2 regions of the Methylobacterium phyllosphaerae genome follow, and region 1 is predicted to be linked to the other one. Evidence: riboswitches for the same ligand, from Rfam matches in the RefSeq annotation. Region 1 holds a riboswitch; the other holds the start of a gene.
The links. A riboswitch is a leader RNA that binds a small molecule or an ion and turns the genes downstream of it on or off. The one in region 1 is predicted to bind cobalamin.
Positions count from the first base shown of each region.

Region 2: it holds a riboswitch for cobalamin, as region 1 does, so the genes downstream of both, MCBMB27_RS27350 (TonB-dependent siderophore receptor) here and MCBMB27_RS01920 (TonB-dependent receptor) in region 1, are expected to answer to the same signal.

Region 1 is NZ_CP015367.1:390,814-396,002, forward strand. Features, by position in the region: gene MCBMB27_RS01910 (RluA family pseudouridine synthase) at 1-1,347, opposite strand, end outside; gene MCBMB27_RS01915 (NUDIX hydrolase) at 1,490-1,924, opposite strand; cobalamin riboswitch at 2,064-2,256, shown strand; gene MCBMB27_RS01920 (TonB-dependent receptor) at 2,541-4,724, shown strand; gene MCBMB27_RS01925 (PepSY domain-containing protein) at 4,718-5,189, shown strand, end outside.
Region 2 is NZ_CP015367.1:5,996,320-6,001,508, reverse strand. Features, by position in the region: gene MCBMB27_RS27360 (methyl-accepting chemotaxis protein) at 1-39, opposite strand, end outside; gene MCBMB27_RS27355 (Ldh family oxidoreductase) at 505-1,554, opposite strand; cobalamin riboswitch at 1,958-2,152, shown strand; gene MCBMB27_RS27350 (TonB-dependent siderophore receptor) at 2,266-4,392, shown strand; gene MCBMB27_RS27345 (acetyltransferase domain-containing protein) at 4,392-5,189, shown strand, end outside.

The sequences.
Region 1 (5,189 bases):
CCAGCTCTGCGCCATGTGGGGCGGTAGCGGCGCGCTCACGTCCACGGGCTTGCCGGTGCGCGGATGCGGGATGACGATCCGGCGGGCGAGCAGGTGCAGGCGGTTCTGGATGCCCCCCGGCAGCTCCCAATTCTCCACGGAGAAGTATTTCGGGTCGCCGACGATCGGGTGGCCGATATGGGCCGCGTGGGCGCGCAGCTGGTGCGTCCGTCCGGTCACCGGCTTGAACGACAGCCAGGACAGCTTCTGGGCGGCCTGATCGACCATCGCGTAGTAGGTCAGCGCGTGGCTCGCCCCCTCGTCGCCGTGCTTGGCGACGCGCATCCGCGCGTCGGCGTCGGTGGGCTCCTCCTTGGCGAGGTAGGTCGAGACACGCCCCTGCCGGACCCGCGGCACGCCCGCGGTCAGCGCCCAGTAGATCTTCCGCGCGGCCCGGGAGCGGAAGCTCTTGGCGAGCGTCGCGGCGGCGAGCCGGGTCTTGGCGACGATCAGGCAGCCGGCCGTATCCTTGTCGAGCCGGTGGACGAGGCGCGGCTTCTGGCCATCCGGGCCGGTGAGGGCGGCGAGCAGGCCGTCCACGTGCCGGACCGTGCCCGAACCGCCCTGGACCGCGAGGCCGAAGGGCTTGTTGAGGATCATCATGTCGGCATCCTCGTAGAGGATGAGCGACCGGATGAATTCGGCATCGTCCTGCTCGCGGGCGGCGTTGCGCGGGCGCTCGGAGGGCTGGTCGAGGCGCAGCGGCGGCACGCGCACGCTCATGCCCGGCTCCAGCCGGTCGTTCGGCTTGGCGCGCTTGCCGTCGACGCGCAGTTCGCCCTTGCGGACGATGGTCTGCACGCGGGTGAAGGGCAGGAGCGGGAAACGCGCGGTGAGGAAGCGGTCGATCCGCATGCCGGCCTCGTCCGGCTCGACCATCAGGGTCTGCACCCCGGAGGCGAGGGTCGCGGAGGCGGCCGCGCGCTGCTCGCGGCGGGTCGGACCGGGTGTCGGCGCGGAGGCAGGGGCCGGGGCAGGCGCAGGGGCCTCCGAGCGCTTGGAAACGGGCCGGCTGCCGGGCTTCGCCGCCAGCGGACCGCGCGGCGCGGCGGCGTCGCGCCGCGGCTTCGCGGGCCGGGCCGGGGCTGCGGCTGCGGCGCCCTGCGCACCCCAGGGATCGCGCGCACCCGCATCGTCGCCGCGATTGCGGGCCGCGCGCTCTGCAGCGTCGCGGGCGCTGGTGCGCGGGCCCGTACGGGCACGGCCGTCGGCCTGGAACTTGCCGGGCTTGAACTTGCCCGCATCGAACTTGCCGGCCTGAGGCTTGCGCCCCTTCGGCCCGCCGCTTTTGGGAGGTCGTGTCGTCATGCTTCCGCCGGCACCCGTCTCCGCTTCGGACGGAGCGTCCGGGCGCATGGGCCGCGGCGTCGCGGACGTCCGGACCGATGGGATTGCACGGCTGTAGCATCGCCCGCGCGCAGCGGCAAAGGCGGCAGCGCGATCGCGCCCGTCAGGGCTCCGCGTCCCACGCCGCGCGGAGCAAGGCCTTCAGCCCGGCCGGGAAGAGTTCCGGCCCGCCCGGGACGTCGAGCCCGTCGAGATCGCACCATCGCGCCACGCAGGCGGTGCCGCAATCCTCGTGGAAGACGAAGCGCTCCTGTCCGTCGAACCGGCCGGGCGGCAGGGCGACCGGGAACAGGAACAGCACCTCGTGCCCGACCTGCCCCTCGTGCAGGAAGATGTTCTCCACGACGCGCGGGCCGCCGAGCACCGTGACGGTGATGCCGAGCTCCTCTTCGAACTCCCGGATCAGCGTGTCCTCGGCCCTCTCACCGAACGCAACGCTGCCACCGAGGGGCCGGACACCTGTCAGCCGTCCGTCATCCGCATGGATCTCCGCCACCAGCAGGCTATCGCCGCGCCGGGGGAGCCCCAAGGCCTTCACGCGGATCTCCGCAGGGGGACGCCAGACCGTCATGCCGAACCGGCTAAATCGTTCCCGACGGCGCCGCAACGAACCGGCGGGCCGCCGCGTCGATCCACGACAACTCCCGGACGTGCGGTTGACGCCTGGACGCACGACGGCCAAGCTGTTCCTCGACGGTTCCCCTAGGGGATCAAAAGGGAACGCGATGAGGGGTCCGCCCCGAAGCCGCGGCTGCCCCCGCAACTGTAAGCGGCGAGCCCTTCACCACCACGTCACTGGGTCACCCCGGGAAGACGGTGCGAGGGCGGCGACCCGCGAGCCAGGAGACCTGCCGTCAGCCGTGGTCACACGCGAAACGCGCCGGGCGGGGTGTCCTGGCGGGTGTCGAGGCGCCGTCAATCCCGAGGGGAGGCGGCCGCCGAGGCCTCGTTCGCGGTGACGTGCCACAGCAAGCGCGCCCGCGACGCCGTTCCCATGTCCGTCTCCACCGTTTCGCGACCTGCGATCCCTGTTCCGGGAGGCCTCCGCGCACCCGCTCAGGCTCAGGTTTCCAGGCGGTCAAAGCATTGTAATGTTATTACAATGCTTATAGGACGAAGGGGCCGGCGCGCGCCGTGCACGGACCGCTTCCCCCATGCTTCTCTCGATCCATCGCGCCCGCTCCGGCGGGCCGGCTCCCCTCTGCGGCGTTCTCCTCGCGCTCCTCGCCAGTCCGACCGCCGCCCAGGAGGCCGTCACCCTGGATGAACTCTCCGTGGCCGGCGCGGGCGGAGACCCGAACCGCGCTGCGCCGACCGGCCTCAATCTGCGCACCCCCGACCGGACCGCGAGCCGCCTCGGTCTGACGCCGCTGGAGACGCCGGCGAGCCTCGACATCGTGTCGGGTGAGACCGCGCGGCTGCGCGGTCAGGACACGATCGCCGAGGCCGTGACCCAGGACGCCACCGGCATCACCACGATCGCGGCACCCGGCAACGGCAACGGCGCCTTCACGTCCCGGGGCTTCGCCGGCCCGAACTCGATCCAGCAGCTCTACGACGGCACGCGCTTCTACGTCGGCGCCAACACGGTGACCTTCCCGTTCGACACGTGGAACGTCGAGCGGATCGAGGTGCTCCGCGGCCCGTCTTCGGTGCTCTACGGCGACGGCGCCATCGGCGGCGTGATCAACGTGGTGCCGAAGAAGCCGGTCTTCGTGCCGATCAACGCCGCCCGCGCCGTTGTCGGCACGGATGGCGTTGCGCGCCTTGCGTTCGATTCGGGCGGTGGAATCGGTCAAGCGGAGTTCGGCGACACCTTCGCGTATCGCCTCAACGTCAGCGGCAATCGCGCCGACGGCTGGATCCGGCCGGAGGGCGATTTCCGCAACCTCGCGGTCTCGGCCGCCCTGCTGTTCCGGCCGAGCGCCGATCTGGCGTTCACCCTGAGCCACGATCTCGGCTACCAGGAGCCCGCCCGCTACTGGGGCACGCCGCTCGTCGAGGGACGGATCCCGGATCTCATCCGGTTCAACAACTACAACGTCCGGGACGCGAAGATCACCTGGGCCGACAACTGGACCCAGCTCAAGACCGAATGGTCGCCCTCGGCCGACATCACGATCCGCAACACCGCCTACCGGCTCACCAGCCGGCGCCACTGGCTCGACGTCGAGCAATATTCCTACAACCGCGGCACCGGGCTGGTGGACCGGGGCGATTATCTGGAAATCTACCACAGCCAGGAGCAGGTCGGTGACCGGCTCGACGCGACGTTCCGGGGCAGCCTGTTCGGCTTGCCCAACCAGTTCGTGGCCGGGTTCGATGTGAACCACATCGACTTCCGGCACACCAACAACTTCTACTTCGACCAGACCACCAGCGTGCCGCTCGTCGGCTACGATCCGGGCCTCTTCCCGCAGAACGGGCGAGCCCGTCCGGCCTACGCCACGCAGACGAGCCAAGCCTCGGTCTTCGCGGAGGACCGTCTGATCCTGTCGGACAAGCTCTCGTTCCTCACCGGCGTGCGCCTCGACGTGCCGACGCTGAATCGGGAGGACCTGCAGACGGGATCGCGGTTCGAGAAGACCTACCGGGCGCTGGGCTACCGGTTCGGCCTCGTCTACAACCCGACGCCGGACAGCGCGCTCTACGCCCAGTACAGCTTCGCCACCGACCCGGTGAACAGCCTGATCACGCTGAACCAGTCGCTGGCGGGCTTCAAGCTCGCCACAGGCGATCAAGTCGAGATCGGCGCCAAGGGTCTTGCCTTCGACGGTGCCGTGGAATGGACCATCGCAGGCTACCGGATCGTCAAGGACAACCTGATCTCGGCAATCCCCGGCCAGCCGACGCTGTCCACGCAGGTGGGGAGCCAGTCCTCGCAGGGATTCGAGCTGGCCTTGGGCTGGCGCTTTGCTCCGGGCTGGCGGCTGGACGGCAACCTCGCGCTGCTGCACGCGCAGTACGACCGGTTCGACCAGACGGTGAACGGCGCCACCGTGTCGTATGCCGGCAACCAGCCCATCGACGTGCCCGAGCGCGTGGCCAACCTCTGGCTGACCTGGGACGTCTACCGCGACTGGACCGCGCGGGTCGGGCTTCAGAACGTGGGGCAGGTCTACAGCGACTTCGGCAATACGGCGCGGCGCCCGGCCTACAACCTCGTCAACGTGGTCCTCGACCATCAGGTCACGGCGGAGTCGCGCCTGTCCGTGCGGGTCTACAACCTGTTCGACAAGGTCTACGCGATCAGCGGCAATGCCGTGAACGGGGTCGGGACCAACTGGCTGCTCGGGCGGCCGCGCTCGGTCGAGGTCGCCTACACGGTGACGTGGTGAGCCTGCCGCGGCGGCTCGGCAAGGCGGGGCGGCGCTGGCTGCTGCTGTTCCACCGCTGGGCCGGGATCGCCGCGGGGCTGTTCTTCGCCCTGTGGATCGGCTCCGGACTGGTGATGCTCTACGTGCCGTTCCCGGCGCTCACCGGGGCCGAGCGCCTGGACCGACTCGCACCGATCGCCTGGGAGCGCGTCGCGGTGGCGCCCGACGACGCGCTGCGGGCCGGCGGTCTTGCCGGCGTGCCGGCGGCCTTCGCCCTGGAGATGCGCGGTGCGGAACCGGTCTACCGGATCGCCGACCGCGACGGGCGCCGGGCCACGGTCTCGGCGCGGACCGGGGAGCGGCTCGGCCCGCTGACGCCCGAGGATGCGTTGCGTCTCGCGGCCGAGGGGATTCCGGGCGCACATGTCGATCCGGTCGAGCGGGACCAGTGGACCGTCACGGCCCGGTACGATCCGCTCCGGCCGT
Region 2 (5,189 bases), 480 kb from region 1:
CGCCATCAAGGCACGCAGGTTGGCGTCGAAGAGCGGCACCGCAGATGTCTCCACGTGCCACGACGGCACGAGTGCGATGAAAGGGGGAATTTGGTTAAGCGGGCGTCACGCAAGCGATGAGACGCTTGATCGCACCCGCCACAACTTTGCCGCCCCGTATAACAACCAATAGTAGCAATCTAGTGAATGTGGAGGGCAAGCTTCATCTTCGGGTAGATGCCGCACTGGATGACGAACTCGCTGGGCTCCCTGAGGATCAGGCTCGCCAGGTTGCTCGTTCCACCATGCCGGTCGGAAGTGTCATGACAGTCGCTGGATGGCTGCTTTTGGGCGGCGCCGACGGTGGTCCGAGTGGCTGGGTTGGGTCGCTACCGGACTGTCCGCTCGGGGCGGTTTTCCGCCAGCCCGCTTTCGGGTGGCCATGCAGTAAGAGCGGACACTACCAACGCGCCCGTTCAAGACCCACTGCCGAAGGGGGGATGGACCGCTTCTGACGATCCTTCCTTACCATCTAGAAGTAAGCCCGGTTCCTTCGGCGAGCCGGTGCAGGTCGGCGAGGGTGTCGTCGGGCAGGGCCAAGCCCTCGGCGCGGTTCCGCGTTGCGTTGCGGGCCTCGATCTCGCCTGGATAGAAGACCTCATCGAACCCCTGCGCCAGCGGCACGCACTTCAAGTCAGCGATCAGTTGGTCCATGCGCGTGTTGAACTCCGCCAGCGGCTGGATCTGGGCGATGTCGATCGCGATCATCAACTGCCCCGCCCCGCTACGGTGCTCGGTCTGATAGGGGCCGGTCACCCGCGGCCCGAAGGCGCTGCCGGTGAGCACGCCCGAGAGCATGTCCATCATCAGCGCGATGGCGTAGCCCTTGTGCTGGGCCATCGGCAGGATGATCCCGTCGATGGCCGCCGCCGGGTCGGTCGTCGGCCTACCGGCCGCATCGAGGGCCCACCCCTCCGGGATCGGCTGGCCCTTCTGCTTGGCCAGGTAGACCTTGCCCCGCGCCACTCCGGTATTGGCGATGTCCAGCGCCATCGGCGCGTGCGAGCCGGCCGGGCAGGCCCAGGACCACGGGTTTGTGCCCACCGTCTTCTTGCGGCCCCCCCACGGTGCCATCGCCGGGCTGGCGTTGGTCGATAGGAACGCCACGCAACCTTCGCGCGCGGCCATCAGCGTAAAGTAAAGGGCCGTCCCGAAATGCCCGGAGTTGCGTAGGGCGACCGCGCTGACCCCGTGCGCCTTCGCCCGGCGGATCGCCTCCCGCATGGCATGGGCGGTGAGCACCTGCCCCATTCCGTCGTGACCGTCGATCACGGCGAGACCGCCGGCATCGACCACCGTCTCAGGGCGCGCGACCGGAGCGCAAACGCCCGCCTTCAGCCGCGCTGTATACCAGGAGAGCCGCATGACCCCGTGCGATTGGTGCCCCCATAAGTCGGCTTGGACTAGTGTGTCGGCGGCGAGCTGCGCATCGGGCTCCGGCATGCCGGCCGCAGCATAGACCGCGCTGGCGAAGTCCAGCAGCTTGTCGGCGGGAATGCGTGTGGCGCTTGCCATAAGTCGCTCCTGAAATCTCGGCGAGAGAAGCGAGTGTAAATGTCGGCTTTGGGGCAGCGGCCCGATGACGGCTTACCAACCCGAGCCGAAGTTGCCGGAGGGCTGACGGACGGCCGCTTCTGGGAAGTTGCGATGGCGGTCCAGGCGGCTGGATTGGGTCGTTAGGAGCTCGTCCGGTTTTCCGGCGAATCTGCTCCGAAGCGGACCAGCGGCTTTCGGCCACACACAGCCACGCCGACTGGCGTCTCTGAATGGCGGGGTTGAGTGGTTTCCGGCCAATCGGCTTTGAAGCATCAAACCCAAAGAGCGGTCGTTCGACCCATTGCAGGAGCTGGCCAAACGCCAAAGCCGGCGTCACGGCGGCGCTATTACGACGCTCGCGTTGACTCACGAGTTCGTGAGGCTGTAGCTGAGCAGTGACGGTTCCCCTCGGGGATCAAAAGGGAACGCGGTGAGGGTGACAGCCCGATGCCGTGGCTGCCCCCGCAACTGTAAGCGGTGAGTCCTTCACCACCATGTCACTGGGTCAAGCCCCGGGAAGACGGTGCGAGGGCGATGACCCGTGAGCCAGGAGACCTGCCGTCAGCCGTGGTCACACGCGAAACGCGTCGGGCGGGGTGTCCTGGCGGGTGTTGAAGCGCCGCCCGGTGAGGTAGGCGCCGAGGCCTCGTTCGCGGTGACGTGCCACAGCCGTCCCGAGGTCCCAGGCCCGTGTCCCGTCCCGCTCCGCAATGGTGGCTTCGCGCGTCCGTCGCGTCGCTCGCGCTCGCCCTCCAGGGGGTGACCCCAACCACCGCCCAGAGCCCACGAGCCGAGACCGCCCCGGCATCGGTCGTTCTCGACCCGCTCTCGGTCGAGGGTAGCTACACGGCCGCCCCCAAGTACCAGGTCAAGGACCTCTACAGTGGCACTAAGACGGTCACGCCGCGTCTCTCGCTGCCTCAGCAGGTCGACGTCGTGCCTCAAGAGGTCCTGCGGGACACCGCCGCCACGCGCGTCGAGCGCGCCCTCGACTACGTGCCGGGCGTCGGCAAGCAGAACGATTTCGGAGCCCAGAACCTCGCGCTCTACTCAGTGCGCGGCTTCGCCACCCAGGACATCTTCTTCAACGGCTTCAACATCGCCCGCGGATACAATGGCGCGCCGGACACCCAGAACGTGCAGTCCATCGAGGTGCTTAAAGGACCTAGCGGGGCACTTTATGGGCGCAGCGATCCGGGCGGCACCATCAACATCCTCACTAAGCAGCCCGTCGCCTTGCCCTTCGTCGAGATGGGCACGCTGTTCGGAAGTTTCGGCACGGCGCGCACCACCGTCGACGCCGGCGGACCGCTGAACGAGGAGGGCACCGTCCTCTACCGGTTCAACGGCGCGCTCGCCCGGCAGGACAGCTTTCGCGATTTCGTCGACGGCGACCGCGTCCTGGTCGCGCCCGTGGTGAGTTGGTTGATCAGCCCAGATACCAAGCTCACCGTCGAGGCGCAGTACCTTCGCAACCGTCAGACCTTCGACCGCGGGACGGTCGCGGTGAACAACCGCCTGGGCCTCGTCCCGCGCTCGCGATTCTTCGGTGAGCCGGGCGACGACTCGGTGTCAGAAGCCGGGATCCTGCAGATCCGCCTGGATCACGCCTTCAATGCCGACTGGCAGCTCAGGGTTGCCGGCCACTTCAACACCGGCAGCCTGACCGGCCTGCAGACCGGCGCGACCGGCCTCCTCGACGACGGCCGCACCCTGCTGCGCGAGTTCCGCCGGCACGACTTTACCTGGGGCGTGGCCATCGGTCAGGCCGAACTCGTCGGGCACTTCGCCACCGGGCCGTTCGCGCACACCGTGCTGCTCGGCCTTGAGCACGAGCGCTACAACAGCACCGAGAACCTGCTGCGCTCGACGCCGCGGCTCGACCCGTTCGCCATCGACCTGTTCAACCCGGTCTACGGCCAGCCGAAGCCGCCCATCACGCGGCGCTACAGCGCGAGCGAGAACGTCGGGAACACCGCCGTCTACGTGCAGGACCAGATCGCGCTTAGTCCGGAGTGGAAGCTGCTCCTCGGCAACCGGACCGACTTCTACAACCAGACCTTCCGCGACAAGGTCAGCAACGAGCGCACGGAGCAGGACCGGACCGGCTTTTCACCGCGTGCGGGTCTCGTCTACCAGCCGCTCTCCTTCCTCTCGTTCTACGGCAACGTGGCGGCCTCGTTCCGGCCCAATACCGGCTTCGACATCGCGACCCGCCCCTTCGCCCCCGAGACCGGCTTCGGCTACGAGGCCGGGGTCAAGCTCGACCTCTTCACGGGCTTGAGCGTGACGGGAGCGGCCTTCCACATCGAGAAGGAGAATGTCCTCACCACCGACCCGAGGGACTTCTTCTTCCAGATCGCCGCCGGGGCGGTGCGCAGCCAGGGCTTCGACTTGAGCTTCGTCGGACAGGTAACGCCGGAGTTTCGTGTGATCGGGGGCTACGCCTTTATCGACGCCGCCGTGACCCGCGACGAGGTCCTGAGGGTCGGCTCGCCGCTCCTCAACATCCCGCGCCACTCCGGCAGCCTGCTCGGCGTCTACGAGGTCCAGGCCGGCGACTGGAAGGGTTTTGGGTTCGGCGGAGGCGTCCGGGCCGTCGGCTCGCGTCTCGGGGACAGCGGCAACGAGCGGTTCCGGCTCCCGGGCTACGTGCTGACCGACGCCCTGGTCTACTACCGCTACGAGAACCTGCGCTTCGGGCTAAACGTCGATAACATCTTCGACGAGACCTACTACGAGCGCTCCTACAACGCCTTCTGGGTCGGCGTCGGCGAGCCCCGGCGGGTGATCGTCAGCATGACGGCGCGGTTCTGATGGGCGTGCATCCGGGCATTCTGGAGGCGACGGCAGAGGAATCGGCCAGGACCGGACGCATCGCCTTTATCGACGCCTTGCGCGGGCTGGTGATGGTGCTGATGCTCCTCGACCACCTGCGCGAGACCTGGTTCCTGCACGTGCCCGTCGCCGACCCGATGGATGCCAGGACCGCCATGCCGGCCCTGTATCTCGCCCGCCTCGCGGTCAGCCTGTGCGCGCCCATCTTCATCGTGCTGACGGGGGTGGCCGCGTACCTGTTCAGCACCCGGCACACCCTGGGGGAAACGCGCGCCTATCTCGTGAAGCGCGGCCTCGTCCTGATAGCGTTTGAGGTCTTCTACCTCTCGGAGCTGTACTGGGGCGTCGCCAGCCCGACGCTGTGGCTTCAGGTGATCTGGTGCATCGGCGTGTGCATGATCGTCCTGGCCGCGCTGATCGGCCTGCCGCGGTCGTTTCTTCTCGCCGTCGGGATGCTGCTCGTTTGCGGTCACAACCTCCTCGACCCGATCCAACTCCGGCCCGATGATTCCTTCTTCGCCGTCTGGGCCATGCTGCACCAGCGCGACGTCATCGCGCTCCCATTCGGTCTGGTGGCTAAGACGACCTACCCGGTGCTTCCCTGGATCGGGGTCATCCTGCTCGGCTATGCCATCGGTCCGTGGTTCCTGCCCGGCGTCGCCGCGGGTACGCGGGAGCGCCGCTTCGCTGCAGCCGGCATCACGATGCTGGCCGGTTTCGCGCTGCTGCGTCTGGCGAACGGCTACGGCGACAAGCCCTGGTTCGTCGTCGACGAC